Regions from separate parts of the Jezberella sp. genome, predicted to be linked through region 1. Evidence: predicted binding sites of a transcription regulator. Region 1 holds the regulator's gene; each other region holds the start of a gene.
The links. The regulator sigma-54, encoded in region 1, starts transcription at its own class of promoters, with help from an activator protein. The targets are predictions, from matches to a motif close to TGGCANGNAANCTGCTTT.
Positions count from the first base shown of each region.

Region 1 (11,009 bases):
ATGCCTTCTTGGCCCAGCAAATGGGCGTCGAGCTGGTCGAAGGTAACGATCTTTTCGTCGATGACGATGTTCTCTACATGCGCACCACCCAAGGGCCTCGCCGGGTCGATGTTATTTACCGGCGCGTCGATGATGATTTTCTGGATCCCAACGCTTTTCGAGCCGACTCGACACTGGGCGCGGCAGGTCTGTTAAGTGCCTATCGTGCGGGTAACGTGGCGATCTGCAATGCGATCGGCACGGGCGTCGCTGACGACAAGTCGATCTATCCTTATGTCCCCGACATGATCAAGTTCTATCTCAGCGAAGAACCCTTGCTCGCAAACGTGCCAACCTATATGTGCCGCAAAGAAAACGAGTTGGACTACGTGATCAACAACATGGCGCAGCTGGTGGTCAAAGAAGTTCACGGGGCCGGTGGTTACGGGATGTTGGTGGGCCCCGCGTCAACCAAAGCCGAGATCGAGGACTTTAAGTTACGGGTGAAAGCCAATCCTAGCAATTACATTGCACAACCTACCCTTGCGCTGTCGACATGCCCAACTTTCGTGGATGCCGGGATTGCGCCACGACATGTTGACTTGCGACCCTTCGTGTTGTCGGGCAACCATGTCAAGATGGTGCCAGGCGGCCTGACTCGTGTTGCGCTCAAAGAAGGCTCTCTCGTCGTGAACTCATCACAAGGTGGTGGGACCAAAGACACTTGGATTCTTGAAGAATAGGACTCAACAAAATGCTATCAAGAACCGCTGATCACGTGTATTGGATGTCCCGCTACACAGAGCGTGCTGAAAATACTGCACGTATGCTCGACGTCAATTACCAAATGTCACTGCTGCCGCAATCGGAAGAGACGACCGAGATTGCCTGGCGCGCCATGCTTGAAATTTCTGAGTTGAATGCGCAGTATGCCGCCAAGCACGGCAAATTTTTACCCACACCTGTCATTGCCTTCATGGTGAGCGACATGGACAACCCTTCTTCAATCATGCGCTGCCTTCAGGCAGCGCGTGAAAACGCTCGTGCTGTAAGAGGCTCAATTACGACAGAGGTGTGGGAAACCATCAACACCACTTGGCTTGAGGCTCAGCGAATGATTCGGGATAACGCTCTCACCCGAGCCCCTTCTGATTTTTTAGACTGGGTGAAGTTTCGATCGCACCTGACTCGTGGGGTTCACAACGGCACGATGATGCGAAACGAAGTGTATGACTTCAGCCAACTGGGGACTTTCCTTGAACGTGCAGACAATACTGCGCGTCTGCTGGACGTCAAGTTTTTAGCCGCAACCAAGTATCGCCACGACGAGCCAAATCCTGTCGATGACTTTTACTACTGGACAGCGATTCTTCGCTCTGTTTCGGCTTTTGAGAACTACCGTAGCTACTACCACGATGTCATCACGCCAGAGCGAATTGCTCAACTGCTGATTCTTAACCCGAAAATGCCAAGATCCTTATCGGCTTGTGTGCAAGAGGTCTGCGACACGTTGGTCCGAATTCGCAATCGGCAGTCGGGTGGCACACAACTTTCAGCCTTTGGTTTATTGTCAGAACTGCAGGATTCGACCATTGAAGAAATTCTTAAAAAGGGGCTGCATCTCTACCTGACGGAGTTTCTCGATCGGATCAACCGGATTGGTAGTGGGATCAGTGGGGATTTCTTGATGCCTTTGATCCCAGAGGCCAGTGCGACTCAGTCGCAACAGTCCAGTAGCACAGTCTAAACAGCATTAGCGTATAATTCGAGCTCGACACAACGTTCCAGTCCTCGTGTCTTGCTCAGCCCCAATTCTTGTGGGCGCTCGCCTCAACGGCGTTTTACTCCCTGTTCGTCTACCCCGATTGGAGCCCACGGTAACCCCGCAGGCCGGTATGACGATGGAGCTCTCTTCTTGTCTACTTCTACTACTTTCGCTGACCTCGGGTTAGCTGATCCACTGATGCGTGCGATTGCCGATGTTGGCTACACCACGCCCACCCCAATTCAAGCGCAAGCCATCCCCCGTGTGCTGGAAGGCCGCGACCTGCTGGCCGCTGCACAAACGGGCACTGGCAAAACCGCTGGTTTCACCCTGCCTATCCTGCATCTGTTGCTCTCTAAATCCGCTGAATTGCGCAAACCCGGGCGCCCACGTTGTCTGATTTTGACACCGACCCGCGAGCTCACCGCTCAGGTTGAAGAATCTGTCAAAACCTATGGCATCCACACCAACATTTCGTCCATGGTGATGTTTGGCGGCGTCAACATCAACCCTCAGATCAATGCCTTGCGCAAACCGCTCGACATTCTCGTGGCAACACCCGGTCGATTGCTAGATCACTGCGGACAACGCACGGTTGACCTCTCGGGGGTTGAAATTCTCGTGCTGGACGAAGCAGATCGTATGCTTGACATGGGCTTTATCCGCGACATCCGAAAAATTCTCGCGTTGTTACCCCGTCAGCGCCAAAACCTGCTGTTCTCTGCGACCTTCTCGGACGAGATCCGTGAACTATCCAAGGGCGTGCTTCGTGACGCGATCGAGGTGTCTGTTGCCGCTCGCAATACAACCGTTGAACGCATCGACCAAAGCGCCCACATGGTGCCGCAGGCCCACAAGCGCGACGTGTTAAGCCACATTATCCGTGAAAGCGGCTGGCATCAAGTGCTCGTGTTTACTCGCACCAAGCACGGTGCCAATCGCCTCGCTGAAAAGCTCGTCAAGGATGGCTTGAAATCCGCAGCGATTCACGGCAACAAGAGCCAAGCGGCTCGTACCCGTGCACTCGACGACTTCAAAACCGGCAAGGTCTCGGTGCTAGTCGCCACCGATATCGCGGCACGTGGTATTGACATTGACCAACTGCCTCAAGTGGTCAACTTCGAGTTGCCGAATGTGCCAGAAGATTACGTTCACCGCATTGGCCGCACGGCTCGCGCGGGTGCAAATGGTTCGGCATTGTCGTTGATTGATAACGATGAGCTGAAATACCTACGTGACATTGAGCGTTTGATCAAACGCAAGATCACGGTTTTGCCAGCCCCAACCGGCTGGACCGCGTCTGCCCCTTCGGCACACGGCGCTGACGACGACGAGCGCGCCGCAGGTCGTCGTGATGCGCCGCGCCGTCCAAGACCAAACGGTAATGCATCGCCCAACGGCAATCGCTCGACGGCAGCGCCCAGTCGTTCAGGCCCGCCCAGAGCACGTACCGGATCAGCGTCTGGTCGTCCTCACGCGAGCGCATCAACCGGCGCAGCGGGTCAAGCCAACAGAGCTCGTCGCCCCGCCCCCTTGAGCAAATAACCCGACTAAAATCTCGCGCCATGAGTATCCAAACAGAAGTCGCTAGGCGTCGCACATTCGCCATCATCTCGCACCCTGATGCGGGCAAGACAACCCTCACCGAAAAGCTGTTGCTTTTCGCAGGGGCCATTCAAATTGCTGGTAGCGTCAAGGCACGAAAGGCGTCACGGCACGCCTCTTCTGATTGGATGGAAATCGAGAAGCAACGCGGTATTTCAGTCGCGTCCTCCGTGATGCAAATGGAATACCGAGATTGCGTGATCAACCTGCTTGATACCCCTGGCCATCAAGACTTCTCTGAAGATACTTATCGTGTACTCACAGCGGTGGACGCGGCGCTGATGGTGATCGATGCGGCAAACGGGGTCGAACCACAAACCATCCGGCTCCTGCAGGTTTGCCGGGCACGCAATACCCCGATCATTACCTTCATCAACAAAATGGACCGAGAGGTCAAAGAACCCCTTGAGCTGTTAGCTGAAATCGAAGAACATATCGGCATGGATGCGGTTCCCATGTCGTGGCCCGTTGGCATGGGCAAGGCATTTGGTGGCGTGTTTGATATTGCACGCGACCAGATGCGACTGTTTCGACCAGGCCAAGAACGCCGCGACGACAGCAAAGACGACGTCATTGATGGTCTCGATAATCCTGAGATCGCCAAGCGCTTTGGCGATGCATTCACCAGCGCAAAAAACGACATCGAACTGATTCAGGCGGCGGCCCCTGCGTTTGATCGTGCTGCCTTCCTGGCGGGCAAACAAACCCCTGTATTTTTCGGCTCTGCCATCAACAACTTTGGCGTACAAGAGGTGCTGGATGCGCTCGTCGATCAGGCCCCACCACCTGGTTCCCGAAGCGCTACTGAACGGCAGGTCAATCCTGAAGAGCCAAAATTCACTGGCGTTGTGTTCAAAGTACAGGCCAATATGGATCCGGCACATCGCGATCGCGTCGCCTTTGTCAGGGTCAGTTCGGGGAAATTCAATCGCGGGATGCGGCTAAAAGTATCCCGTAATGGTAAGGAAATCAGACCCAATAACGTCGTGTCCTTTTTGTCACAACGCCGTGAATTGGTTGATGAGGCTTACGCGGGTGATGTGATTGGTATTCCCAATCACGGGATCTTGCATCTTGGCGATGTTCTCACCGAGGGAGAATCCCTGCACTTTACCGGTTTACCGTTTTTTGCACCTGAACTGTTTCAAGCAGTTGAAGTCAAAGATCCTTTACGTATCAAACAGTTACGCACAGGCCTAGCTCAGCTTGGTGAAGAAGGTGCCATTCAAGTATTTCGACCCATTGCCGCAGGCGGGGCTTTACTGCTCGGGGCGGTCGGCCAACTACAGTTTGAAGTCGTCGCGCACAGGCTCGCTGCCGAATATGGCTGTGAAGCACGCATGATGCCCTCGCGCTACAGCATGGCCAGATGGATTACTGCTGAAGACCCTAAGGAATTACGCAAATTTATCGACGCGAATGCCTCACATATCGCCTATGATGTTGTCGAAGCGCCAGCCTTTTTGGTAACGTCTGGCGCTCAACTTCGCGTCGCAGAAGAGCGCTATCCCTCGATACGTTTTCATGCCATGCGCGAACACGGCGCAGCCCCTTCGGCTGCTCACTAACTGAGACGAAAGACCATGTCATGGCGCGTGTTAATCGGATTTCTGTTGATTGTTGCAGTTGCCTGTTGGCAAGGTGGGATCAAACTCGGGGAGTGGTTGGTCAATAAGGCACCCGCAAGTATTGCTTCAGCCAACGATGCCAAAATCCAGAGCGCACTTGACGACAAAAGCAAGCAAACCCTCGCCGAACCACCACAACCACGGACAGACGGGACGCTTGGACAGCCAAAAAGCATTGCACCGGTTGAATGGTCGATCGTGCGTACCCACGTCGATGGCGTTGTGCGTGATTCTGAGGACATGATCCGTATTGACGTACCAAAAGCCGAGGCTGATATGCCTGATCGTGCGTTGTCTGCGGGCGGTACGCAATGGCCGCAAGGGCCGTCTGATATTGTCACCATCGACGCACCCAACACGCCTTTGGCGCCACGCTCGCCCGACGTGCCAAACCGCCCTGCCGAGCCGTTAAAACCAGCAACTCCCAACAGACTGGTGATCTCTTGGCAACAGGCGTTAAAAAATGATCTGGATCAATGCAGCAAACTGAAATTCTTTGATCGCCCACGCTGTGTTGAGCAAGCGCAACGCAGATATTGCGAACCCAACCACGCGTGGGGGCAAGCAAGTAATTGCCCTAATCCCAACGCGTCATTAAGCCACCCCGGAGGCGGTTAAGATCGTCAGTTCGCCTGTGCTTGTGATTTTCTAAGCGGCGCGGTGGGTATACGCAGTACTTCACGATATTTCGCCACGGTTCGCCTCGCAACGCTAATACCGTCCTTCTCAAGCAAGCTAACCAGTTGACTGTCAGACAGCGGTTTATGCCGGTCCTCAGCGTCAATCAAGGCCTTGATGCGCGTCTGGATCGCGGTAGCAGAGGTCGCTTCGCCCCCCCCTGATGAGGCTAAGCCTGTACTAAAGAACCGCTTTAGCTCAACCGTTCCGAAAGGGGTGAGTATGAATTTTTGCGTTGTCGCCCGCGAAATGGTCGACTCGTGCATCCCAAGTTCGCCAGCCACATCTTTCAACGTTAAGGGTCTTATTGCCTGCCAGCCTTGCAAGAAAAAATCTTGCTGATAATGAACGATGACTTCAGCCACTCTGCGGATGGTGTCAAAGCGCTGGGCCACATTACGGATGAGCCACCGCGCCTCTTGCAACTTACCATGCAAGTCGGCATTTGCGCCTGACCGTGCCGTACCAAGGGCTTTCGCATACATTTCGTTCACGCGCAGTTTGGGCATGACCGCATCATTCAGAAATACCCGCCAATCGGCATCGACTTTGCGAACGATGACGTCGGGGACGGCAAATTCAGCGGCGGGACGCGTCCAGTTAGAAGCGGGTCTCGGGTTCAGTTTCAAAATGAGTCCGTGAGCCAGCTTCAGCTGGCTTACATCACAACCCAGCATATCGCGGAGTTTGCCCATGTTACCGGTCGCCAATATAGGCAAACCGATCCTGCAAATTTCACGAGCCAGCGCCAATATGTTGCGGTCTCCTGCCTCAGGATATTGACTCAAATCCGCATACTGCAACTGTAGGTCAAGGCACTCAGACAGATCGCGAGCACCAATCCCCGGTGGGTCAAACGAATGCAACAAGTTCACCGCAACCGCAAAATCGTCGATTGTTAAGCCAAGCGCAGGATCCATCCACGTCACAATCTCTTCCAGCGGTGACGCCAGCAATCCATCGTCGTCCAGTTCCTCGATCAAAATCTCGACCAGCGCCGCATCTCGCACCGAAAAACGGGTGGTCTTCAATTGATCCAGCAAATAATCACGCAAACTGCTCTGCACCGCAGACTCGGGCCGAACATCCTGGTCATCATCGCGTGAATCGCGAGACGACTTGAAATCGGCGGATAACGTGGTTGAATCGAACTCGGCATCTGAATTCGTTGACGCTTTCGCGTCTGCCCCAGCATCGTGGCTGTCGACATTTGCAACAGGGGTCGCCATCGCGTCGTAATTCATGGGCACTTGCCCAGCCGCGTCCGCCGAGACTTTTTCGTCCCGTTCGCTGTCCTGTCCTTGTGACTCAAGCAGTGGGTTTTCGGCCAGCGCCCGGGACACCTCTGATTCGAGGTCAAGCGTCGACAGCTGCAAAATCCGTAAGGATTGCTGCAGGGCTGGGGTCAACGTCAACTGTTGACTGGTTCTCAGTTCGAGTAATTGTCTGCTCATGGGTACAATATTGTGCATGATGATCTCACTCAATACACAAAATCGCCACCAAGATCGGCGTTTATTACAAAAAATGTGCATCCAGCTCGCTTGGTTGCCCGTGTTAATCCGTTTGCTGGTCGTGGGCGTGGTTGGTCTGGCCTGGTTCTCAATCTGCGTCACGGTCTTACAAAGAACAGCTGGGCTGCGCTATGACAGCATTAGCTTCCTGAATATTCTCGGGCCTCAAGTGCTCGATTTCCTCAACCGTATCAATTGGTATATCTGGGCTGGTTTGCTGCTGATTGTGACATTGTTCATTCTCGGTGCGATCAGAAGCTATCTCATCAAAAGTATCTTAGCCGGCCGAAATGCACTGGTGCCACTCGACTTGATTGAAACACTCGCTACACAGCTGTCACCCGAGGCGCTGGATGTTCTTAAATGGGTCTGGAAGGACAAAGAAGTACCCATCAACTACGGCCATATTCGGACAACCTTAAAACAATTGAGAAGTGGGCGCGTCCGAAAACTCGCCCTGGCTCGTGCCCAAAAAGCCGCCATTGATGCAGCGCTGGCAGCGAGTGGCATCGGCCCGTCGGCGAGTGTTGAAAAATCCCCAAGCGCCTCACGCGGTCAGTCAACCGGTTGAGCGCAAGTTGCTTTTATTATCGATTTATGTTCGACTAGCGACATGGATGCAATTTTTATGACGCACTCCGGTGACGTCTCAACTTCGAAAATCGATCTCGGCCTTGCTGTCGAGGGCGTTCGTTCGTCTGTTGCATCTCGCGATCTATCGCACACCCCTCTATCGCTACTACTAGCGATCGGTTGCCGGGCCTAGCGTCCCGTGGCAGTCCGGCAGCCATCCGCCACCCATTCATACTAAAACCTGGCAAGATCCTGTCAGGTCTACATGCTAAAAAGTAAAAATCTCTTGGGCTTAGTACGTTAAGAGATATTTGTCATGATCCGAGGTCACTATGCTTTCCAACCCTGCAAGTAAATACATTCCCTTCAAGCCCTTCGAGCACGACTTTGTCGAACGAACCTGGCCAACTAAGCGCATCACTCATCCGCCTGTCTGGATGAGCACCGATCTGCGCGACGGCAATCAATCCTTGATTGAGCCGATGAGCGTCGAGCGCAAGTTACGTTTTTTTGACATGCTCATCAAGATTGGTTTCAAAGAAATCGAAGTTGGCTTCCCGTCCGCGTCACAAACAGACTTCGACTTCGTACGCAAACTCATTGATGACAAACTGATACCCGATGACGTTACGATCATTGCGTTGACGCAAGCTCGTCCAGAACTCATTGCGCGCACCGTCGAGTCAGCCGCGGGCGCTAAGCAAGCGATGATTCATTTGTACAACGCCTGTGCCCCTGGCTTTCGCCGCATCGTATTCAACATGAGCCGCGATGAGGTTAAACAAGTCGCGATTGATGGCACACGCTGTGTCATGGCCGAGATGGCGAAGTATCCGCAAACGGATTGGTTTTACGAATACAGCCCCGAGGTCTTCAGCACCACTGAGCCTGACTTCGCGCTCGAAGTTTGTAACGCGGTCACCGAGGTCTGGCAGCCGACACCTCAGAAAAAAATTGTCTACAACTTACCCGCGACCATTGAGGCCACAACGCCCAACATGTATGCCGATCAAATCGAATACATGCACAAGCACTTGAAGCACCGCGATTGCATTGTGGTTAGCCTCCATCCTCATAATGACCGTGGCACAGCCGTTGCTGCAGCAGAGTTGGGTTTGATGGCAGGTGCCGACCGCGTCGAAGGGTGTTTATTTGGCAGCGGTGAGCGCACGGGTAACGTTGATCTCGTGACACTCGCGTTGAACCTCTATACCCAGGGCATTCACCCCGGTCTGGATTTCTCGGATATCGACGAAGTTCGCCGCTGCGTTGAATATTGCAACCAGTTGCCCGTCCACCCGCGACACCCTTATGTCGGCGATTTAGTGTTCACCGCCTTCTCTGGCTCACACCAGGATGCCATCAAAAAGGGATTCGCTGTTCAAGACCCCAATGGGGTCTGGGAAGTCCCCTACTTACCCATCGACCCAGCAGATCTGGGCCGCAACTACGATGCGGTGATTCGCGTCAACAGTCAATCAGGTAAGGGTGGGGTGTCCTACCTGCTCGAACAAGAGCATGGTTTGGTGTTGCCACGTCGCCTGCAAATCGAATTCAGTCGCGCGATTCAACGGGTCACGGATGAGACAGGTCGCGAAGTCACTGCAGATGATGTTCATACCGTTTTTCAATCTGAGTATCTGACGTTGACTAAGCCCTGGCGTTTGATTAAACACAGCATCACTGGCAATCCCTCGGCCGCGGCGGGTCAGAGCTTTACGATTGAAGCCGAGTTCGAAGTAGATGGTGAACGTCGTGTGCTTCGCGGTGGTGGCGATGGTGCCATCTCGGCCTTTGTAGATTGTTTGGGGTTTCCTGTTCGCATCGTTGACTATCACGAGCATGCCATCGGTACTGGCACGGATACGCGTGCGGCTTGCTATGTTGAGGCTCGAATTGCTGACGGCAATACGGGTTTCGGCGTAGGCATTGACCGTGATATCGTGACCGCATCGTTTAACGCGGTCTTAAGTGCAGTCAACCGCCACCAAGCCACAATGTGACAAGGTGAGTTGTCAGTGCGTTAGGTTAACGGCCTGACGCGATTGACTCCAACGCCAGCAACTCGGCCTCTTCAAACCCTGCCGCCCGTCGGGCGTCAAGATTGAAGGGGCCTTTTAACGTCGGTGCTCGGTACATTTGTGCTAGGTCGGCATAGGTCGTCAAGGGATCCAGTCCACGCTGTTCGCAGACATAGCGATACCATTTGTTACCGGTGGCGACATGAGCAATTTCGTCTCGCAAAATGATATCGACAATGCCAGCGGCCGCCTTATCGCCCCCGCTGGCTAACTTGTGCCGCACCAGCGGTGACGCATCCAACCCTCTCGCTTCAAGGGTCCTCGGGACAAGCGCTAATCTCGCCAATAGATCTGCTTGCGTGCGTTCTGCCATCTCCCACAACCCATCATGGCAGGCAAAATCGCCATAGGTGTAGCCCATCCCCTTCAAGTGATCGCTAAGCAACTTGAAATGAAATGACTCTTCTTGCGCCACCGTTAACCAATCTCGATAGAAATCTTCTGGCATCTCGGCAAAGCGCCAAATGACATCCAATGCAAGATTGATGGCGTTGAACTCAATATGAGCCAGCGAATGGATGAGCCCTGCCCTGCCCTCAAGCGTATTGACGCTTCGATGCGGCAATTGTGCTGGCGGCACCAGCGTCAGCGAGGGTCGCCCGGGGATACCCTCTGGCGTCGGTATACTTGTCTTAAAATCAATGGGGATTGAAGCATGCATCAGCCACAGAATGCGGGCTTTGCCAAGCGCATCAGGCTGTCTCAACGCCTCGAGCGCCAGGTTTCTCAGTTCTGTCTTCATTCGGTTATCTTACTCATGTTTTTTGCGAAAAACCTATGACACCCAGTGAACGGTTGACCAGCCAACGTCGTATTCCGCTTGCCGCTCTGATTCCTGGTTTGCTGGGGCTCGTTCCTTTCTGGTTTCTCGCCATCGCCTCTGGGCATGATATAGGGCTTGACCCGATCAGCGCATTACTCGGGTTGCTGTCTTACGGCGCCCTCATTTTGAGCTTTGTGGGCGCGCTCTGGTGGGGCATCGCTGCGCACGCCGAGGCGGATGCACAGCGCAACGCGATGTTTCTCTGGAGTGTCATCCCAGCCCTCATTGGCTGGTTCGCCTTGATGGTCACCCCCGATGTTGGTTTAATCCTGCTTGCATCAGGCTTACTACTTCAGTGGGCACTGGATTTAATGCTTTACAAAAAACAACCAAGACTCATCAGCGTGTGGATGCTGCGGCTAC
Region 1 covers NZ_CBAZRM010000011.1:90,748-101,756, forward strand. Annotated here, with positions in the region: gene AC1W8Y_RS10200 (circularly permuted type 2 ATP-grasp protein) at 1-722, shown strand, start outside; gene AC1W8Y_RS10205 (alpha-E domain-containing protein) at 734-1,726, shown strand; gene AC1W8Y_RS10210 (DEAD/DEAH box helicase) at 1,943-3,289, shown strand; gene AC1W8Y_RS10215 (peptide chain release factor 3) at 3,310-4,917, shown strand; gene AC1W8Y_RS10220 (hypothetical protein) at 4,933-5,595, shown strand; gene rpoN (RNA polymerase factor sigma-54) at 5,601-7,109, opposite strand; gene AC1W8Y_RS10230 (hypothetical protein) at 7,183-7,740, shown strand; gene leuA (2-isopropylmalate synthase) at 8,075-9,745, shown strand; gene AC1W8Y_RS10240 (ferritin-like domain-containing protein) at 9,771-10,565, opposite strand; gene AC1W8Y_RS10245 (DUF3429 domain-containing protein) at 10,601-11,009, shown strand, end outside.

Region 2 (11,009 bases), on a different contig from region 1:
CTGGCACAGGTCGCTCGAAACTAACGTATTTCATGAATTTGCTATTTTTATCGTGACCTAATATCGACGTGCTGGGCATGACGGTAATACCGACGCCAGAGGCAACCATGTGACGAATCGTTTCTAGTGAGGAACCTTCGAAAGTCTTCTGTATGCCCTCGCTGGCGGCTGAAAATCTTGAAAGTTCAGGGCAAACCTCAAGCACTTGGTCTCTGAAGCAATGACCGCTGCCAAGCAACAGCATGGTTTGCTGCTTCAGATCACTCGAAGGGATTGCACGACGATTTGCCCATGGATGATGAGCCGGGACAGCCACCATGAACGGTTCGTCGTAAAGCGGTTGAATGGCCAGACCAGTCTCGGGCAATGGCAGGGCCATAATCGCACAATCAATCTCTCCGAGCCTCAGCAACTCAATTAAGCGGACCGTGAAGTTTTCTTGCAAAATCAGCGGCATTTGCGGCGTTTGCTCAATCTGCTTGGGGACCAGTTTCGGCAACAAATAAGGCCCAATGGTGTGGATCACGCCCACACGTAAGGCACCAGATAAAGGGTCGTGTCCTTGTCTTGCAATCTCTTTAAAGTTAACGCTTTCCTCGAGAACCCGTTGTGCTTGATCAACTAACTGCTGTCCAATGTTGGTCACGCCAATTTCGGATCCACCTCGCTCAAAGATGGTGACGCCCAATTCGTCTTCGAGCTTTTTGATGGCAACGGACAAGGTTGGTTGACTCACAAAGCAAGCCTCAGCGGCACGACCAAAATGTCGTTCACGAGCTACTGCCACAATATATTTAAGCTCTGTCAGTGTCATTTGCTGTGCTCTCTCATCGCGTTATGTGCACAAAATTACTTACCAAACTAGCTACGTAAAAAATCTTCACGACCACGCATCCAACGATTCAGATGTTGCTCGACAATGTGCGGCGAGGTTTTTCTGAGCGTTTGCGCCACCTGACGCGCCGTTGTCACTAATTCACCATCTTCGGCTAGATCAGCGAATCTCAACAGGGCGACGCCAGATTGCCGGGCCCCCAACAACTCGCCAGGCCCTCGCAAATCCAGATCTCGTTGTGCGATATCGAAACCGTCTTGCGTCTCAAACATGGCGCGTAACCTTGAGCGTGCCACCTGAGACAGAGGAGTCTGATACAGCAAGACACAGACTGACTGGCTTTGCCCCCGGCCCACACGGCCACGCAACTGGTGCAACTGTGCTAGACCAAAACGCTCGGCGTGTTCGATCACCATCAGTGACGCTGTGGGTACATCTACCCCAACCTCGATCACGGTGGTGGCAACCAGTACTTGTATCGCACCATCACGAAACGCTTGCATCGTGGCTGCTTTCTCGGCGGGCGTTAAGCGACCGTGCACCAACCCAACGGTGATGCCTGTCAGTGCCGCTGTCAACGTCGCGTGCGTATCGACTGCCGTTTCAAGCTCAAGCGTTTCGCTCTCTTCTATCAACGGACAGACCCAGTAAGTCTGCTGGCCGTTCACTGCTGCGCGCGCGATATGTTGGATCACTTCGTCGCGCCGACGGCTCGATAACAACTTAGTCACAATCGGGCTTCGCCCTGGCGGCAGGCCGATAATGGATGACACTTCGAGGTCGGCAAAAAACGTCATCGCGAGCGTTCGAGGTATCGGCGTCGCGCTCATGGCTAACTGATGTGGCACCTGATCAGGTTGATCACCACCCTGCCCCTCACCCTTGCGCGACAGCATCAAACGCTGATTCACCCCAAACCGATGTTGTTCGTCAACAATGGCCAACCCCAAGTTCTGGAATTCAACCGTATCCTGAATCAAGGCCTGTGTACCGACAATCAAACTTGCCTCGCCCGCTTTGATTTGACGGGTTGCTTCTCGTTTTGCTTTAGGCGTCAAACTACCCGTCAACCAGCAGATCGAAACGCCCAAGGGTTCGCACCAGACTTTCATTTTTTGAAAGTGTTGCTCGGCTAAAATCTCAGTGGGTGCCATGACAGCCACTTGCACCCCATGTTCAATCGCTTGCAACGCAGCCATGAGCGCAACAATCGTTTTACCGCTGCCGACATCGCCTTGAAGCAGGCGATACATCGGATAGCGTTTACCGAGATCGGCTGAAATCTCAGCGATCACCTGGTGTTGCGAGGCCGTGAGTTCGAACGGCAACGCTTGTCTCAATCGCTCTGTCAACGATTCGACACGGTCAGGTCTTGGCGGCAGCGACGGGGCACGTTTACTGCGCCTTGCATCCCGTGCCGCGGCTAAAGATAACTGTTGCGCTAATAACTCATCAAACTTGACCCGCATCCAGGCGGGATGTGTATGCTCAAGCAACGCCTGTTCATCGTCAGTCGGGCTTGGCGAATGTAGCACTCTGATTGCCTGAGCAAAGGGCATCAAATGCAAGCTAGCCACCAACGACTCAGGTAACGTGTCACCAACCGTCACTTTAGCCAACGCCTGTGTGATCGCCTTGCGTATCGTGGGTTGGGTCAGGCCTTCGGTGGCTGGATAAACTGGCGTAAGAACGGCAGATAGCGGGCTGCCAACAACGGTCAAGCGAGGATGAATGATCTCTAAGCCATGAAAGCCCGCTCGGACCTCACCACGTATGCGCCAGCGTTTGCCGCTTTGCATTTGCTGTTGCTGACTGGGGTAGAAGGTCAGCCATCGCAATTGAAGCGTGCCGGTGTCATCTTCGACGACAGCTGTCAACTGCCGCCTGGGCTTATACATGATGTCAGCACGGATAACTGTCGCTTCGATTTGAGCGCTCATGTTTGGCCGTAACTCGTCGATCGACAAAATTTTGGTTTCATCCTCGTAGCGAATGGGCAAATGCATGACGAAATCTTCGGGCGACTTCAACCCGAGTTTTTCAAACTTCTGCGCCGTCAGCGATATACCACCCGTGTCCACCTTTTTGGATGATGGGGCTGATTGGCTGACCACGACAGCAGACCTCTGCGCTTAGATGACAATCACAGCTTAGATGACAATCACAGCTTCGATTTCAAACTGAGCACCTTTAGGCAAACTGGCAACCCCGACGGTCGAACGCGCCGGATACGGCTGTGGCAGTGATTCGGCCATGATGGCGTTGGCAATGCCGAACTGGCTCAAATCCGTTAAAAACAAGGTCAGTTTGACAATATGAGCCAGTGAGCCACCTGCCGCTTCGATGACTGCCGTCATATTGGCGAAACTCTGTTTGACCTGATCCTCAAAACGGTCGGAAATCATCTCGCCTGTCGCGGGAACCAAACCAATCTGACCCGATAGATATACCGTCTTGCCCGCGGGCGCCATGATGGCTTGTGAGTAGGGGCCAACTGCTGCAGGTGCAGAAGCGGTGTGAACGACGGTCTTGGTCATGGTAAATCCTTGAGATAAAAAGATGGCTATTGAATTTTACCTTTCAATAGCCATTTTTAAAACCCATCAAGATCACGAGGTCGTATCTGCCAGATCGCCTTGAGGATCCATGCCAAGTTCTCTCAATTTACGGGTGATGGTATTGCGCCCCATCCCCAACCGCGACGCTGCCTCTACCCGTCGACCACGACAGACCTCCAGGGCAGACTGCAACAACGTACGCTCAAACTGGTCGGACAGTGTTGACCAAACCTCAGTCTCAGACACAGAGAGCCGTTGGGTTGCATCAATCGCTAACAGCTCCTGCCAAGTCAGCTTGCTGGTTGCTACCGTCGCTGTAGAGATCCCCTGGCCACTTGATAATCCAGCCACGCGAATTTCTGGTGGTAAGTCGTCGGCCTCGATCATTTGACCGGGGGCCATCACCGTTAACCAATGGCAGAAGTTTTCTAACTGACGGACGTTACCGGGGTAATCAAAACCCGACAAAGCTTTCATGGCAGCCTCTGACAAGCGCTTGGGTGCCACACCCAGGGCGCGTGCGCTGACACCCAGAAAATGCTTGGCTAACTCACCGATATCCTCAATCCGTTCACGCAAAGGGGGTAAGCGTAAGCGAATGACATTTAATCGGTGAAACAAATCCTCTCTAAACCGTCCTTGTAATACTCGCTCTTCAAGCGGCTGGTGCGTCGCTGCAACAATGCGGACGTCGACTTTTACCGGTTGTGCTCCCCCGACCCGGTAAAATGTACCGTCAGACAACACTCGCAACAATCTCGTTTGCAATTCAAAGGGCATATCACCGATTTCGTCGAGAAATAAAGTGCCACCAGCAGCCTCTTCAAACCGCCCTCGCCTGAGCGTATTCGCCCCGGTAAATGCACCCCGTTCATGACCAAACAGCTCTGCTTCAAGCAAATCACGAGGGATAGCCGCTGTATTTAACGCGACAAAGGGGCCTTTAGAACGAACCCCATGGTTGTGAAGTGCGCGAGCAACCAATTCTTTGCCCGTGCCGGATTCGCCGGTGATCAAGACCGTCACGTTAGACTGTGCCAGCCGACCAATCGCGCGAAATACCTCTTGCATCGACACGGACGCCGATTGCGTCAACATCCCTTTATCGCTGGCCTTGCCAGCCTCGACGACCTCAGAGGCCTCGTCTGCGGGTTCGCCAGATTCATTGACGGCACGTTTGATCAAATTGACCGCATCGTTGATATCAAATGGCTTAGCCAGATAATCGAATGCCCCGCCTTGAAAGGCGGCAACGGTGCTATTCAAATCACTAAACGCCGTCATGATAATGACCGGCAATGTGGGATATTTCTCTTTGATTTCCTTTAAGAGTGTCAACCCATCCATCCCGGGCATTCTGATATCAGACACTAACGCCGCAGGGATTTCTTCTTTTAATGCGTATGACACATCCTTGGCATTTGAAAAACTTCGGGTAATGGCACCTGCTTTGGCCAGCGCTTTTTCAAGCACCCAACGGATGGCTTGATCATCGTCCACGATCCAGACTGGTCTCATCATGACTCCAAGGGTAATAACAATCGAAACTCGGTGTGTCCAGGTTTCGAATCAAATTCAATCACCCCACCGTGCTGCTGCATAAAGTCTTGAGCAAGACTCAGGCCAAGTCCCGTCCCACCTATTCGTCCAGTCACTAGGGGATGAAAGATACGGTCATGCAGTTCGTCAGGTACGCCAGGCCCGTTGTCAATCACGGTCACCACCGCTGCCATCCGATGCTGCTTATGTCGCAAGAGCACTTGCCGAGCGATACGCGTGCGGATCGTAATATGCGCAGACCCAATGGCGGGTGACTGGGCCAGAATCTGCGCTGCATTTCTCACGACGTTCAGCAGCGCCTGCATTAATCGGGCCGGGTCGGCATTAAGCTCAGGCATCGACGCATCATAGTCTCGCTGGATGGCCACGTCTCGAAACTCGGCGCGTACCAAGGCACACACTCGTTCACAAATTTCGTGGATGTTGATCAATTGCCGTTGGACCGGCATACGCTGAGGGGCGGCGATCCTGTCAACAAGCGCCTGCAGCCGGTCAGCTTCAGAAATAATGACTCTGGTGTATTCGGTCAGTGCTGGATCAGGCAGTTCGGCCTCGAGCAATTGAGCAGCCCCTCTCAAACCGCCTAGAGGATTTTTGACTTCATGCGCCAGATTTCTTAATAACTCATGCTGGGTCTCAATCTCATCACCAATCCGCATCGATCGATCAACCAGCAGTCTTTGTTCGACGTCTTTGACTTCGATGAGCGCCGCCCAAGGCTGATTCACTAATGCCAGCGACGTAACGGCAACTTCAATGGTCTCGGATCCGCGCCGCACGGCTGCAAATTGCCTGCAATCGGGCACCAACCCTGCACAGGCCTGGGTAATGGAGTGTTCGAGCGCGCTGTCTTGGTCAAAAAGAAAAAAAGCGGGCTGCCCGATGACATGCCGCCTTGACCTGCCGAACATATCCTCGGAGGCCGAATTTGCAGCAACCACTTCACCCCCTTCATTGAGGAGAAGCACGGTTGTGGCGAGAAGTTCGAAAGCTTGTACAGAAATCATGGGAGTCGGGCCGGGTAGCCCGACCCCAAGTTTTAGTCAGCTATTAAAAAATTACAGGCTGTAATACATATCAAATTCAGCGGGATGCGTTGTAACGCGCATGCGCTGGACTTCTTGCATCTTCAACTCAACGTATGCATCAAGCATCGAATCGCTGAACACACCACCGCGGGTCAAGAACTCGCGATCTTTATCCAACTCTTCGAGTGCTTGCTCAAGCGAGCTGCAAACGGTTGGGATCTTCGCGTCTTCTTCTGGTGGCAAGTCGTACAGATTTTTGTCTGCTGGATCGCCAGGATGAATCTTGTTCTGAACGCCGTCCAGACCTGCCATCATCAAAGCCGAGAATGCGAGATAGGGATTCGCCAGTGGATCTGGGAAGCGTGTCTCGATACGACGTGCTTTCGGATTGGGCACGTTAGGAATACGGATCGACGCTGAACGGTTACGGAAGGAGTAAGCCAGTTTGACGGGTGCCTCGAAGTGAGGAACCAGGCGCTTGTAAGAGTTAGTCCCTGGATTGGTGATCGCGTTCAACGCGCGCGCGTGCTTGATGATGCCGCCAATGTAATACAACGCAAAATCTGACAAACCAGCGTATTTATCACCCGCAAACAGGTTTTGCCCGTCTTTCCAGATGGACTGGTGAACGTGCATCCCCGAACCATTGTCACCGACAACTGGCTTAGGCATAAACGTCGCGGTTTTGCCATAGGCGTGGGCCACATTGTGAACCACATACTTTAGAGTTTGGTTCCAGTCGGCGCGCTTGACGAGTGTGTTGAAACGGGTACCGATTTCCATCTGGCCTGGGCCAGCGACTTCGTGATGATGCACTTCAACAGGGATGCCCAACTCTTCGAGAATAATTGACATCTCGGAGCGCATGTCTTGGAAAGAATCGACAGGAGGCACTGGGAAGTAACCGCCCTTGACGCGTGGACGATGGGCCAGATTGCCACCTTCGTACTCAATGCCTGTAGACCAGGCAGCTTCTTCGGATTTGATTTTGACAAAGCAACCGGACATGCTGACATCCCAGGTGACGCCGTCAAACACGAAAAACTCTGGCTCTGGGCCAAAGAAAGCCGTATCGCCTAAACCACTTGCTTTCAAGTAAGCCTCAGCACGTTTGGCTAGCGAACGTGGATCGCGGTCGTAACCTTTGCCATCTGACGGCTCGATCACATCGCACGTTAAAAGAATGGTTGACTCTTCACGAAAAGGATCCAGCTTGGCACTGTCCATGTCGGGCATCAGCATCATGTCTGACGCTTCAATGCCTTTCCAGCCCATAATCGATGAGCCATCAAATGCCTGGCCTTCGCTCAGCTTGCCTTCGTCGATTTGGCTGACTGGGACAGAAATATGCTGTTCTTTGCCAAGGGTGTCCGTAAACCGAAAGTCAACAAACTTGACCTCGTTTTCGGCAATCATTTTCATAACGTCTTGAGGGGTGCTCATGGTTGAGTGGACTCCGGAGTGAAAGAGATTTAAGTAATTGTCAGCTATCCAAAGCTGCTAAAGGTTCGGACAATGCTGGAAAGATTGTAAGCAATTTTTATGCCACCTCATCTGCCCCACCATGCCCCAAAACCGAACAACAACACGCATCATTCTAGTGCAACAAAAAGACCTTCATGCCCCAAAACCGAGCATCTATAAGAACAGCGACTGAAGATCATTCAAAAATCTCCAACCCAGTGCTGTTGCTTGCAATCGATGAGGCTGTGTACTAAGTAAACCCTTATCCATTGCAAGTGTCAATTTATCCCGAATACCGTCTAGCTGCTGACCGGTGCGCTCAGTGTACAGCGTGATATCGACCCCTTGTTTTAACCTCAAGGCATTGAGCATAAATTCAAACGGAAGTTCATCCAGACCCAAGCGCCGCTGCTCGGCGATGTGACTTCCGTCACGCAAGATGGCTTGCCTCATCCAAGAATCGGGTTGACGCAATTTGGCAAAACGCTCAATGCGATCCGGAAAAGACAATTTGCCGTGGGCGCCGGGACCAATTCCAATATAGTCACCGAACTCCCAGTAATTGACGTTGTGTCGTGCGCGTGCCGCTGGCTTGGCGAATGCTGAAACTTCGTAACGCTCGAGCCCTGCCTCGATGGCTAATGCTTCTAACGCCATCTCCATCTCAACCAACACATCATCATCAGGTGTGCTGGGAGGATATTTTGCGAAGACCGTGTTGGGTTCGATCGTTAATTGATACATCGAGAGATGCTCAGTCCCGTAGGCGATTGCCTGTCGCGCGTCATCCGCAGATGATTCGATCGTCTGACCCGGCAAGCCAAACATCAAATCAAGATTGACCCGATCAAAATACGTCATGGCCGACTCGATCGCACGATGAGCGGCTTGAGCGTCGTGCGCCCTGCCCAGAGATTTTAAATGCAGATTGTTAAACGACTGTATGCCTATCGATACTCGATTAATACCGCTCACCGCGTAGTCTTTGAAGCGATTGACATCAATCGCGCCGGGATTCGCCTCAAGCGTTATTTCGGCATCGGGCCAAAGGCTCAAGTGACTGCGAAGCATGGCCAATAAGGTATCGACGGCTTGGACAGACAATAGACTTGGCGTACCCCCGCCGATAAAGACCGTATGAATTTGTCGCCCCCAGATCAGCGGCAAAGTCTGTTCGAGATCTGCGGCGAGCGCGGCCAAGTATTCGGCTTCGGGGATGTCGCCGTTTTGTTCATGCGAGTTGAAATCGCAGTAGGGGCACTTACGCACACACCAAGGCACATGAATATACAGTGACAAGGGGGGAAGCGAATCAAGCAATGCCCCCCGTTTTGCCCGATCAGCAATGCTTGGCTGGGTGAGCGAGGCGGCGTGCGCAATAGGAATAACGCGTCGGACAGGCTTGTCGCTGCTCATTCAGTCACACAAACGCGGGTGACGTTAATTGGGCGAGCAATGCTCGAAACGCCTGCCCGCGATGACTCAGTTGATTCTTCAACGCCGGGGGTAACTGTGCGACCGTCATCTGTTGCTCAGGGATCCAAAAATGAGGATCGTATCCAAACCCGTGGTCTCCGCGAGGCTCATCAACAATCACGCCCGACCAGTTGGCCTCTGCAATCAACGGTTGTGGATCATCGGCGCGGCGCACCAGCACCAACACGGCAACATAATGTGCCCCACGATCAACAGCTTGACCTGCTTGGGCTTTGGCTGCTAACGCGCGAATCAGTTTTTGATTGTTTGCCTGATCAGATTTTTGCCCATGCTCATGCTCAGCATATCGCGCGGAATGAACCCCAGGTGCGCCATCGAGCGCATGCACGCAAATGCCTGAATCATCAGCCAGCGCCGGTAACCCGCTTGCAGCGCTCGCATGCCGAGCTTTTGTCAACGCGTTTTCAATGAAGGTTGGATGAGGCTCTGCTACCTCGGCAATACCCAGTGCACGTTGCGCGAAAAGTTCAATCCCCAAAGGAGCAAACAGTTGAGAAAACTCTTTTAATTTGCCCGCATTATTTGAGGCAAGTACCACCTTGGTCAACTGAGCCATCTTCAACTCGCTTTTGCGTCATCGATCAACATCGTGACAAAGTCACGCGTGAAGCCAGGTAGCTCTGCCATGTTGCGCACGCAGATATGCAGATTTCTTTGAGCCCAGTCATCAGACAACTGCACAATCTGAATATTCAGATTTTTAACGTAACGACGAGCAACACGATCAGGCACGACCCCAATACCAACGCCAGCTTCGATCATGCGACACACCGTTTCAAAATTGCTGACCTCAACCCTGAAGCGAAACAGATGCCCCAGCCTGTCAGCGTTCTGGATCAGAAACGCGTGGATGGCGCTCCATTCGGACAAGCCAACATAATCATGACCCAGCGTATCAGCAAAGGCAACGCTTTTGGCGGCTGCCAATGCGTGCATCTTGGGGGTGACAAGCACCAGCTTGTCTTCCCGGTAAGGAATGAACTCGAGTTCGAACCCAGCGGGTCGACCAGCCACGATGCCAATATCAGCAGCCCCTTCTGCGACTGCTTTCACAATCAGGTAGCTCAGTCTTTCACGCAATTCGACGGTCACGTCGGGATGAGAAGCCAGATAGCGACTTAAGACAGCCGGCATAGACTCAGTCATGGCGGTGGTGTTCGCCAACATCCGAATTTGACCTTTGATCCCACGAGAATATTCGTGAATATCCCCCCTGAGATGTTCAATCTGCCTGAGCACTTGCTTGGCATGGCGCAAAAAGGCATCGCCCGACGGCGTCAGCGTCACGCCTTGGCTGTTGCGATGAAAGAGTCGCGTCCCGAAGTGTTCTTCGAGATTTTTCACACGGTTGCTGGCGGCTGGTAAAGACAGGTGCGACTTCTCTGCCCCTCTGGTCAAGCTGCTGGCATCACCGATGTTTACGATCAACTGTAAATCGGTCAAGTCGAAATGGTTTGCCATGAGACACAAATAGTTTGTTTGTTAACTGAAAACCCGGGGTTAACGAATCGCCAATTGGCATTTATTGGCCGATCAGGCACATTACAGGCATCTAAAACCCCATCATAAGCCACCATGAGTTCTCACGCAGCGCAATACACCGAAATCCGGGATGCTATCCGCGATTTATGCAAACAGTTTCCCGACGAGTACTTTCGTAAAATTGACGAAGCCCGTGTCTACCCAGAGGCGTTCGTCAACGCGCTGACGGAGGCTGGCTGGATGGCCGCCTTGATCCCCCAAGAATACGGCGGCTCTGGGTTGAGCCTGACCGAAGCGTCGGTGATCATGGAGGAAATTAACCGTTGCGGTGGTAACTCAGGGGCTTGCCACGGTCAGATGTACAACATGGGTACTTTGCTTCGACACGGTTCGAAAGCGCAAAAAGATCTTTACCTGCCCAAAATTGCCACTGGTGAACTACGCCTGCAGTCGATGGGGGTGACCGAGCCGACCACGGGTACTGACACCACCAAGATCAAGACGACTGCGGTAAAAAAAGGCGATCGCTACGTGATTAACGGGCAAAAGGTCTGGATTTCGCGTATCCAACATTCGGATCTGATG
Region 2 covers NZ_CBAZRM010000003.1:163,478-174,486, forward strand. Annotated here, with positions in the region: gene AC1W8Y_RS03480 (LysR substrate-binding domain-containing protein) at 1-814, opposite strand, end outside; gene recG (ATP-dependent DNA helicase RecG) at 862-2,901, opposite strand; gene AC1W8Y_RS03490 (Rid family detoxifying hydrolase) at 2,986-3,372, opposite strand; gene ntrC (nitrogen regulation protein NR(I)) at 3,445-4,914, opposite strand; gene glnL (nitrogen regulation protein NR(II)) at 4,911-5,960, opposite strand; gene glnA (type I glutamate--ammonia ligase) at 6,012-7,424, opposite strand; gene hemW (radical SAM family heme chaperone HemW) at 7,620-8,861, opposite strand; gene rdgB (RdgB/HAM1 family non-canonical purine NTP pyrophosphatase) at 8,866-9,498, opposite strand; gene AC1W8Y_RS03520 (LysR family transcriptional regulator) at 9,501-10,403, opposite strand; gene AC1W8Y_RS03525 (acyl-CoA dehydrogenase family protein) at 10,518-11,009, shown strand, end outside.
Region 2: the regulator sigma-54 is predicted to act here: its motif matches at 7,512-7,529, upstream of glnA (type I glutamate--ammonia ligase).

Region 3 (11,009 bases), on a different contig from region 1:
GCAATAATCAGCGCTTGTTTGATCTCAGGATCTTGTTCTTTTTCTAGCGCCTTGGTGATGATGGGGATGCGCGACGCATCTGCCTCTTTCTGTAAGCGCGTCACGGCAGCTAACTTCACCGAACGCGTCGGTGAGTAAAGCTCTGCACTTGCTTGTGCGGCCTGCACAGCGCGGCGCAAGCGATTGTTAATCGTGATGGTGTCTGCGCCCGCAGGGGTATCGATTGTTTGACCCGTTGTTGGGTCGTAGGCCTTGCCCGACGTTTGGGCAATCAATATATTGCCGTCAGGGGTGACAAGGACTTTGTCGTTACTAAGTGCCTCTAAAATCGCTACCGCGCCCGGGCTGGTAAGTTGCCCGAGTGCGTTGATCGATTCGATTTTCTCGCTGTTGTTGTCGCTCGCTAATCCCGTCAATACGGCCCGATCGACCAGATCTAGCGCCATGACTGCTTGCATGGGCAAAATCAAAAGCACGGTCAGCAACGCCCGTTGCCAGAAGAAACAAATCGACTTCATTTTGTTGCGGTCTCATCTTTATTTTTTTTCACAGCGAAAAGAATAACTCGGAACGAACCCTTGCTGGGTCCGCCCCGAACGTTAAACCACAGCTTTACTCAGGCTTGCCACCGTTGACGAACGGGCTCCATGGTGCCGCTTGCACAGGCGCCTTGGTTTTCCAAACGATCTTGAACTGACCGTCTGCTTGCACTTCACCAATGTAAACAGGCTTATGCAAGTGGTGATTGGTTTCGTCCATTTTGATGGTGAAACCGTCAGGGGCAGTGAAGGTTTGACCACCCATCGCAGCGATTACTTTGTCAGTGTCAGTCGACTTCGCTTTTTCAACAGCCTGCTTCCACATGTGCATACCAACGTAGGTCGCTTCCATGGGGTCGTTAGTCACAGCCGTTGCGTAGTTAGGCAAGTTCTTGGCCTTTGCGTAGGCTTTGTACTGAGCAACAAATTTGTCATTGACAGGGTTCTTGAGCGACTGGAAGTAGTTCCAGGCAGCCATTTGACCCACCAGAGGCTTGGTGTCGATACCACGCAGTTCTTCTTCACCGACTGAGAAGGCGACGACAGGGACGTCAGTCGCTTTGATGCCTGCATTGCCCAGCTCTTTATAGAAAGGCACGTTTGAGTCGCCGTTGATGGTTGATACGACTGCGGTTTTGCCACCTTGTGAGAACGCTTTGATGTTGGCAACAATGGTTTGATAATCAGAGTGACCAAACGGTGTGTAAGTCTCCATGATGTCGGTTTCTTTCACGCCTTTGCTGAGCAAGAAAGCGCGCAAGATTTTGTTCGTCGTACGTGGGTAAACATAATCAGTACCCAACAGAACCCAACGTTTGGCGCTGCCGCCGTCTTCGCTCATCAGGTACTCAACGGCTGGGATCGCTTGTTGGTTAGGTGCCGCGCCAGTGTAGAACACGTTCTTTTCAAGCTCTTGACCTTCGTATTGCACGGGGTAGAACAACAGACTGTTCAACTCTTTGAACACGGGCAAGACCGATTTACGGGAGACCGATGTCCAGCAACCGAACACAACAGATACCTTATCCTGCGAAATCAAGCCGCGTGCTTTTTCGGCAAATAGCGGCCAATTCGATGCGGGGTCAACAATGACGGGCTCAAGCTTCTTGCCCATCACACCACCAGCCGCGTTGATTTCGTCGATGGTCATCAGCGCAACATCTTTCAACGCTGTTTCAGAAATTGCCATCGTGCCGGACAGAGAATGCAAAATACCAACTTTAATCGTACCTTCAGCGGCGAAAGATTGAGGCATCCAACCAGCCATGGCCAATACACTGGCTGCCGTAATTTGTTTAATAGCGAATCTGCGGTTCATCTTTAGAGCTCCTGGGACAAAACGTGCCGGCATGGCCGGTTGTGGTTGAACTTAAGGTACTCGGCACGTCTTGCACCGAGGTTGAATCACCTTAAGCAAAGGTTATGCCAGCTTTTGTCGTCCCTATGCGTCGATTGACGTATAGGCAGGTCATTTTTTTCATGCACCCATTCATTGGCCAATTGGCCAACGGTTGTTTGCACCAAAAAAAACACGATGCCCCATCATGGTGCTATCAACTAGACTGAACGCACCAGCCCAGGCGTCGATTGAGGTGCTGCGGCACCCATCCGAGTAAGCTGTGAGGCCGCAGCGGTGTTCACGTCAATATCCAGCGGCGAACTCGCCCTCTGCGCGGGCGGTTAGTTGGTAATTGGGTTGCCAGGGTTTGGCATGTTTGGCCGTCAGGGACACGAGTTCCCTCATGTAGGGCACACCTTCATGCTCAAGTTGCTCACGGGCTTTTTGCAGATCTGGAAAATGTTTGAGAGACTCCCACCAGATTGCTCGACCCGCGAGATAGCCATTGGCCCCTGCCGTGTAGGCAAATCGCAACACATTTGCAAATTGATCGGCTTTTGCGCCCGCGGAGAGCATCACCCAAGGTCGATGAGCGGCATCACATAGCGCCCCGATTTCATCAAAGTATTTTTGTATCTTCAGCGCTTCTGGGGCATCGAATGAAGGTAAGTTGGCAGCTGGTACGGGGGATTCAAGCTTGAACAGATCGACACCATATTCTGGCTTGCTGAACTCGCGCACGCTATCGATTACCCACTGGGGGTGTTTGTTCGGATCGTCCGTGTAGGCCGTTGTATGACCAGCTTCGGATGGAAAGGGGTAGACCAATAATTCGAAGATAAAAGGAATATCTGCGGCTTTGCAGGCAAGACCAACCTCTTTGACATAGCGTGCTTGATGAGCACGAACCTCGTCCCCGATATCAGGCCTCCACCATGCCAACACTTTGACGGCATCGCCCCCGATACGGCGAATTTTGTCGACCGTCCAGTTTTTGATCGAGTGAGATTGACGACCGGCCGGCGTCACCTCAAAGCGATGGTCTTCCAGCGTGAGTATTAAACCCTGATTGGCCGACAACACATCGATCGCGGCTGGATAAGCATAGTTGGGATCAACGAGCGTTGCCGAAGCATGGGGGGCTAACACTTCGGCCAACAACCGCTTGACGAGCACCATGTCATCGAAGGCCACGGCGCTTGGGTTAATTTTTCGACCAACGGCAATCGCTTGTTCGATAGGCGGACGCTGATCGATTGCCAGCATAGAAAAGTGCCCAGTCTTGCTGGCCAAGCGTCGCAAGCCCCAAAGCTTGCCGAGTGTCAAAGGGTTGTTCATTTTTTTCCTTCAGTCAATGATTCGAGAAAGTATGCTTACTGATTGAATGACTTGGCTCGCGATTGTCCAGCCGTGGTGGCAGTTGCAAGAAACTGCTCTAGCACTTGGTGTGTGGGCAGCCCTGCGGTGCCGCCGGGCTTCGTGCAGTTGATCGCGGCCACTGCCGTTGCGAGGTGCACAGCCAGGGCGTCGTTAAACCCTTGCGCCAAGGCCCATGCAAAGGCCCCGTGAAAGGCATCTCCTGCGCCGGTCGTGTCGACCACCGGCACCACAAAGCCAGCGTGTATGCCCGCCGGCTCTGAATCGCTCACCCAGCGGTATCCACGAGCACCGAGCGTCACCCCTGCATGACGAACTCCCGCTGCGCGTGCGATATTCAACGCTGCCCAGATACTGTGCTGGTTGGTGGTGTCGAGATCGAGCTTGTCGGCAACAAATTCTGCTAACGCTTTCTCAGCGAAGATGCAGTAATCGGTCAGTGAGATGAGTTCGGCGAGTCGAGATGAGCCCATTTCAGCGTCGAGCAGGGTTGGGATACCTGCGAGACGCGCTGCCTGAAACGCCAAGAGGGTAGCTTCTGGCCAACGTGGATCTGCCAAAACACATTTCACCTGGTCTGCGGCCAAGGTTGCCGTTGGCAGCCAACTCGGGTCTGTATCTAAACCAAGGCCTGGGTCATTGACGATCAAGCGTTCTCCAGATGACTCCACAATGACCACTGAACTAGATGATCGAGCGTTAGGCAGAGAACGCACGTGACGCACATCGACTTTTTCTTTGGCTAACTGGTCAATAACCTTATGACCCGCCACGTCGTCCCCCACACGTGCCCACAATGCGACAGGGCTACCTAGCCTGGCGATCGCAACAGACGCATTGCTGGCGATACCACCGCCGACCTCCAGCATGTCAAGCGCTCGCGCCTTACCGGGCACTGCGGGGATTTTTTGTACAACATAGATGCGGTCGAGCACCGCTTGCCCAACGCACACCACGTGACCGGGCCGGGTCGATGCCAACGCGTTCATCTATGTCCTCCGGGTAGGGCGCGAACGTGAGCCCTGGTCATCACGATTGCATCGCCAAAGCGCTGCCGTATTGATCGAACCAGTGAGCGTGCTGCATATGGAGATCTAGGTGCATGTTGTCGCCAATTCTTGGTTTGCACTGCGGGCTCACTCGACCGACCGCCCGACCGGTGCCTGTTTCAAAGTAAACATAGGTGTCAGAGCCGAGCGGTTCGACTAGACTCAACCTGACATTTAGCGTGGCGACACTTTGCTCGGTTGACTCGCCGACGTGTTCGGGACGCAGTCCCATGGTGAGCGTTTGTCCGAGCCGCTGGCGCAGCTGATCAGCATGTTCGGATGACACGATTAAGCGATCACCCTGAGACGTGCAGGCGACTAGATGGCCACTGTCCTCTGCTAGTGTCACTTTAAAGAGATTCATGGTCGGCGCACCGATAAAGGTCGCCACAAATAGGTTGGCGGGATGCTCGTATAGCATTTCCGGGGTACCCACTTGCTGGATCACGCCTTCGTTCAAGATGACAATTCGATCGGCCATCGTCATTGCTTCGACTTGATCATGGGTCACAAAGATCATGGTTGTCTGCAGCCGTTTGGCGAGATCTTTGATTTCGGCTCGAACATCAATTCTGAGTTTGGCGTCGAGATTCGATAGTGGTTCATCAAAGAGAAACACTTTCGGATTTCTCACCATCGCGCGACCCATAGCTACGCGCTGACGTTGCCCGCCCGAAAGGGCTTTGGGTTTGCGATCGAGCAGGGCTTCAATCCGAAGCATCTTGGCAGCATTCGTTACCCGTTCATTGATTTCTGATCGAGCCGTTTTGCGCTCTTCTAGCGCAAACGCCATATTCTGGCGAACCGTCATGTGCGGGTACAACGCATAGTCTTGAAACACCATGGCAATATCGCGTTGCGCCGGTGATTGATCGTTGACACGCTGCTCGTTTATCAGCAAGTCGCCGTGGGTAATGGTTTCGAGTCCCGCAATCATCCGCAAAAGGGTTGACTTGCCGCAACCCGAAGGTCCGATGAACATGATGAATTCGCGATCATCGATCGCTAGGTCAATCCCACGTAGCACTTCGACGTTGCCGTAGGATTTCTTGATATTTTTAAGCGTAACGGACGCCATGGGCGAGGTTTCCTTTGAATAGTTAGGCTAGATTCGGGGCAAGCAGCGGTTTGATGAGTTCACCTTTGGCGAATCTCTCAAACGTTGCCGCAAAGTCCGCTAAACCCACTTCGGCGTCCACCAATAGCTCGTAGTCCTGTTGATACTTGCGCAGCAATTCGATGTTGGCTGATAAATCCCCTTGAGGAAAATAAAAAGACCGCACCATGAAAAAGTCTTTGCGACGAATTGGTTTCGTTTCCTCGATCGACCAGGGGCTATCGTTTTCGCCGAGTAACAGCACCACGCCTTTTGGCAAAACATTGGTGATAGCTCTGTTGCGTGCGGCGTGCGCGCCACTCGACTCGATAATGAAGGGGAACCGCTTGCTTTCATCATCGAGAGCAAGTGTGGTGGCACCGAGCCGCTGCGCCATGTGCAGTCGTTCAGAGCGGGGATCCGACACATGGACGTTTCGGTAGCCGTGGGCTTTGAGAAAGATCAGGGCGCCTAAGCCGATCGGGCCGGCACCTAGGATGAGCACGGACGCTGCTTTTTCAGGCGGCACTAGCGGTTGCACCAGACGCACGCCGTGCCCAGACGTGCCTATTGTGTCAAGCAGCAAGGGTGCTAGCCGATCAGGGATATCATCGGGGACTGGCATCAGGCAGTTTTCCGGCACACAGACGTATTGTGCGTAGCCGCCATCCCTGTTCCAGCCAATCAGGTTCGATTGCGTCAGGCACAGTTGTGTGTCACCCGCGACACAGGCTTGGCAGTGCCCGCAATGCGTGGGCATGTAAACTAGGCAGCGTCGTTCATCGAGCACATGACCTGGCGCTTTAACACAGCCAAAAATTTCATGCCCAGGGACATAGGCAGAGCCTTTTGTCCACAGCTTCGTGTCCGATCCGCACAACGCTGTACGCAGAACCAGCAGGAGTACGTCGCCCGCCTGCGGTTGCGGTATCAGCCCATCGCGCACTTCGGTTCTGCGCTCGCCCAGAAATGTGGCGTGTTGCATGCGATTGACAGATGAAGCTTGCATGAATTTATCCTTTGACCGCGCCAACAGCAAGTCCGCTGACCAGTCGTTTTTGAACAAGAAAGGCAAGCACGAGAGGCGGTAGGGCGATCAACGTCGCCGCGGCCATCAGTGCGCCCCAGTAGGTTGAACCTTCGCCGACAAAGTTAAAGGCGGCTGCAATCAAGGTCTTGGTTTTGCTGTTTGAAAGTACCAGCGAGAAAAGGAAGTAGTTCCATGAAAAAACAAAACCCATGATAGTGGCGACAACGACACCTGGCATAACAACGGGTAGAGCAATCCGCCACAGAATGCGCCATATAGGGCAGCCATCGACTTGTGCTGATTCAAACAACGAGCGGGGGATGGCATCAAAATAAGATAGCAAAACCCAAATGATGATGGGAATCGTGATGACGGCATGCGTCACGATCAGCACCCAATAAGCACCGATTGCCCCAAAGGCAGAGAACATGACATACCACGGCATCAAGAACAAAGCACCTGGCGCCATTCTTGCCAATAGGGTGACGGTTGCGGGCCAGGTGACTCGGCTCCATGAAACTGCGAACGCGGTTGGGATGCCCAAAACAAGGCCAAAGACGGTAGAACCGACCGCTACGATCAGGCTATTGATGCCGTAACTGAAAAACGGGGTGGTCCTGAATAATTGGCGATAGCTCTCGAGCGATGGCTCGAAGATAAATTTGGGGGGGAAGCTCGTCACTTCGCTGGGTAATTTGAAACTCGACAGTACCATCCAGAAAATCGGGAACAGAATGGCGATGGATACCACGGCAATTTGCAACGTAATCGCATGTTGTACGAAGCGATCTGACAGTGGCTTTTTCATGTTGACCATCACCACTGAACCGCCTGACGCAGACGCAAAAATACATAGGTAACACCCAACACCACGGTTGAGAGAGTGATCATGAGTGCACTCGAGTAGCCAAAATCAAAGAATTCAAAGGCAGTACGAAAGGCCAGAATGTTGAGCGTTTCAGAGGTGTTGCCCGGGCCACCCTGTGTCGTGACATAAATGATGTCGAAGAACCTGAGCAAGTCGACTGATCGCAAGATCCCGGCGGTCACGATAGTCGGCCAAAGCAAAGGGAGAGTGATTCGACGAAAGGTAGCGAAACGAGAAACACCGTCGATCTGAGCCGCCTCAAAGACCGATGGTGGCAGACTTTGAAGGCCTCCCAAAACAATTAATGCAACGTAGGGCGTCCACTGCCAAGTATCGATCAGCGCTATCGTCGGGATGACCCAGGCGGGGGAGGCGAGCCACAAGCCAGGCGCTATCCCTAGCTTAGAAAGCAACCAGTTGGCCATCCCAAGCGAAGGGTCAAGTAAGACCATCCACATTAAACCAACGACCACGGGGGGAAGGACGAAGGGCGACACGAGCACGCTGCGCAATAAGCCGCGCATTCTTTTTGAAGTGTGCAAAAGGACACCCAAATAAGTACCCGCCACCAGTTGCATCAGCAAGGCGAGCAGGTAGAGCAGCAGCGTAATTTTCATTCCGTGCCAAAAATTGGCATCCTGCACCAAATGCAGGTAGTTGGCTGCGCCGATGAACTTAGGTGATTCACCGATTGAATAACGTTGCAACGACATCCAGAGGGTGTAAGCCAGCGGGAAGGCAATCAGCAGCACGGTGAACAGCACCGCTGGCGCCATCATGAGGCGCAGCGGTGCTCGGACAGATAATGGCAAGTGCTTCATTCTTTGGCGAGCAGTTCACCCAAGCTCTTATTGGCATCAGCGCAGGCCACGTCAACCGTCTTCTGATCCAATAAAACTTCGTTGATGGCTTGGCCAATGATGTCGCGTGAGGCAACGTTTTGCACAATAGGCACACCCACCTCAGAGATCCCTTCCCGGGCGGCCCGGTTGACAACGCTGATCCATTCTCGACGGACAGGATCTGCGTTAAGCCACTTGATGAAATCGGGGTCTTCGGCAGCTGTCAGCCGAGGGGGGGCGACTCCATCCAACGCAAGGCGTCGTTGCATCCGAGCCGAGGTGGCCCACTGAACAAAAAGCCAGGCGGCCTCTTTATTCTTAGAGAAATTTGACACCGATACCCCCCAGCCGATCACTGTTGGATGCAAGCCTGCAGGGCCCGCAGGCAGCAAGGCAATGCCAGTGTCGAGATTGCGGCCGTCGACGGCCATGACGGTGGCGAATTCGTTCGATGACTCGAAGGCCATGGCAGCTTTACCCTCTTTGTACAACGAGCTGATCTGATAGAAGTTGTAGGTAGAGACACCGGGCGGGCCGTAATTTTTGATCGCGCTGACGTACTGTCCCATGGCTGTTTTCATGGGGTTACTGCACATGTCAGGTTTGTTTTCCGAGAGGTACTTGGCCCCATTGTTATTCACAAAAACTGAGAACGTGTAGGGAAGTGCGCCCTTCAAGCCACGAGACACAAAGGGTGTCACCGAGTTGTCGCAGGTCTTTAGTTTGAGCAATGTCGCCTCTAAGCCAGACAAGGTGTCCGGCATGGTGACGTTACATTTTTGAAACAAGTCTTTACGGTAATAAACGACAGGCGCTTCAATATTGACGGGGATGCCAGTGACTGTGTTGCCATGTGTTTCTGCTGCAAGCAATCCAAGTGCAAAGTCTGCATAGCCATAATCCGGCGCTGCTTTGTCGATATATGGTTTGAGATCGGCGTACCAACCTGCTTTATTGAACTGAAGGCCTTCGCGCGACGGCAAAGACATAAACAGATCTACCTCGTCACTTTTGGCGTTCATGACGGTGACGAGACGTTGGCGCATTTGTTGTTCTTGATAGGTATCGACTTTCACGGTGATCCCAGTCAAGGTTTCAAACTCTGCTTTGTATTTCAGGACAGCATTCGCCCATGGGTGATTGGACGACAGAAAGGTGATGCTTTTGCCCGCCTGCGACTGCCAGTTGTAGGTACTGGGCACGGCGGATGATTGAGCCCAGGTCGCCAGAGTGACGATCGTTAGCAGGGCAGACATAGCCGCCTTGACGATAAGTTTCATGTTGTCCCTTTATATTTATGTAACCGGTTACTTATTTTAAGCTTATCCACGAAAAGTCTGCAACTAGTGAAATCCCTCAAAAAAAAGAGTAAAGATCAGACACCGAATTTGTCGCTTCGCGTTATTCTTGACTTTTCTTGTAATCGTTTACTTTATCTTTCATGTCATCGACGGTCGGCATTCGCGAGGTGGCCATCTTGGCTGGGGTTTCCACCGCAACGGTTTCGCGCAGCTTAAATGCGCCTGATAGTGTGCGCAAAGCGCTTCGCGACCGCGTGGTTGCCGCAGTGCAAGCATCGGGTTATGTGCCGAATGCGGGCGCACGGGCACTGAGTACCAACCGGTCGCTCACCATCGGGGCGGTGATCCCTACCGTGGATAACGCGATGTTTGCGGCGGGGCTAGAGGAGGCTGAACAGACGCTCGCTGGTCAAGGTTTTCACTTGCTTATTGCAACGACCCGTTATGACCCGGTAGCCGAACTTGAGGTGGTGCGAACGATGCTTGCCCGCGGCGTTGATGGGTTTCTGTTTATGGGTGATAACCATCTGCCAGAATCGATGGCATTATTGCGTGCTCAACGAAGGCCGTGGATCAATCTCGGGGTCTGGCGACCAGACTGGAATATGAAGCAGCATGCACCGAGCGTGGGGTTTGATAACATCGACGCCAGTCGGCAGATTGCCCGGTTTCTGTTGGATCTTGGGCATACTCGCATCGCCATGCTTGCGGGGGTAAGCCGTGACAATGACCGTGCTGCGGGTCGCATCGAAGGCATGCGCCAAGCGTTGATGGAGGCGGGCCTGTCTTTGCGCGTCAGCGAGCATCCCTACTCAGTTGAGGAAGGACGAATGGGTTTGCGTGCGCTGTTGGCTGCGGGCGACGACAGGCCGACCGCAGTCGCTTGTGGCAATGATGTGCTCGCTTTTGGCGCCTTGGCAGAGGCAAAGGCGCAGCGAATAGAGGTGCCAAAAACACTTTCTATTGTCGGGTTTGATGATTTGGAAATGGCTCGGCATCAAGACCCACCATTGACCACGTTGCGAATCGATACGCGAAAAATGTGGCGTCTTGGTGCGTTGGGCTTGCTGTCCGCGCTTAATGGCCATACTGAACCAAAGCAGCAGCGTGTTGAAGCGGCGTTGATTGTGCGCGGTTCAACCGCGCGCGCGACCCCAGATTAAAGCCTTTTTGCTAATTGATACTAACAATGACACCGTTCAAGGGAGACCTTATGCTTTATATAGTCAGCAACGCCTCACGTCCGCAAGGGGGCTTCTGATGTCCCGTATTGTGATCACCGAATTCATGGATGAACGCTCGGTCGCACAACTGAGCGCCAAGCATGACGTGTTGTATTCGCCTGCATTGGTCGATGAGCCCGACAAGCTGCTGTCAGAGGCACGCAAGGCCGACGCAATCATTGTTCGCAACCGAACCCAGGTTCGTGGTGCATTGCTAGACGCCTTGATTCGCTGCAAAGTGGTTGGCCGGCTAGGGGTGGGGCTCGACAATATTGATGTGCCTGCCTGCGAGGCTAGGGCCATCAAAGTCATCCCTGCAACGGGGGCCAATGCACTGAGCGTTGC
Region 3 covers NZ_CBAZRM010000002.1:232,639-243,647, reverse strand. Annotated here, with positions in the region: gene urtB (urea ABC transporter permease subunit UrtB) at 1-518, opposite strand, end outside; gene urtA (urea ABC transporter substrate-binding protein) at 613-1,857, opposite strand; gene AC1W8Y_RS02485 (tagatose 1,6-diphosphate aldolase) at 2,182-3,216, opposite strand; gene AC1W8Y_RS02480 (PfkB family carbohydrate kinase) at 3,252-4,244, opposite strand; gene AC1W8Y_RS02475 (ABC transporter ATP-binding protein) at 4,285-5,382, opposite strand; gene AC1W8Y_RS02470 (alcohol dehydrogenase catalytic domain-containing protein) at 5,405-6,409, opposite strand; gene AC1W8Y_RS02465 (carbohydrate ABC transporter permease) at 6,414-7,238, opposite strand; gene AC1W8Y_RS02460 (carbohydrate ABC transporter permease) at 7,247-8,119, opposite strand; gene AC1W8Y_RS02455 (ABC transporter substrate-binding protein) at 8,116-9,420, opposite strand; gene AC1W8Y_RS02450 (LacI family DNA-binding transcriptional regulator) at 9,582-10,604, shown strand; gene AC1W8Y_RS02445 (hydroxyacid dehydrogenase) at 10,702-11,009, shown strand, end outside.
Region 3: the regulator sigma-54 is predicted to act here: its motif matches at 1,950-1,967, upstream of urtA (urea ABC transporter substrate-binding protein).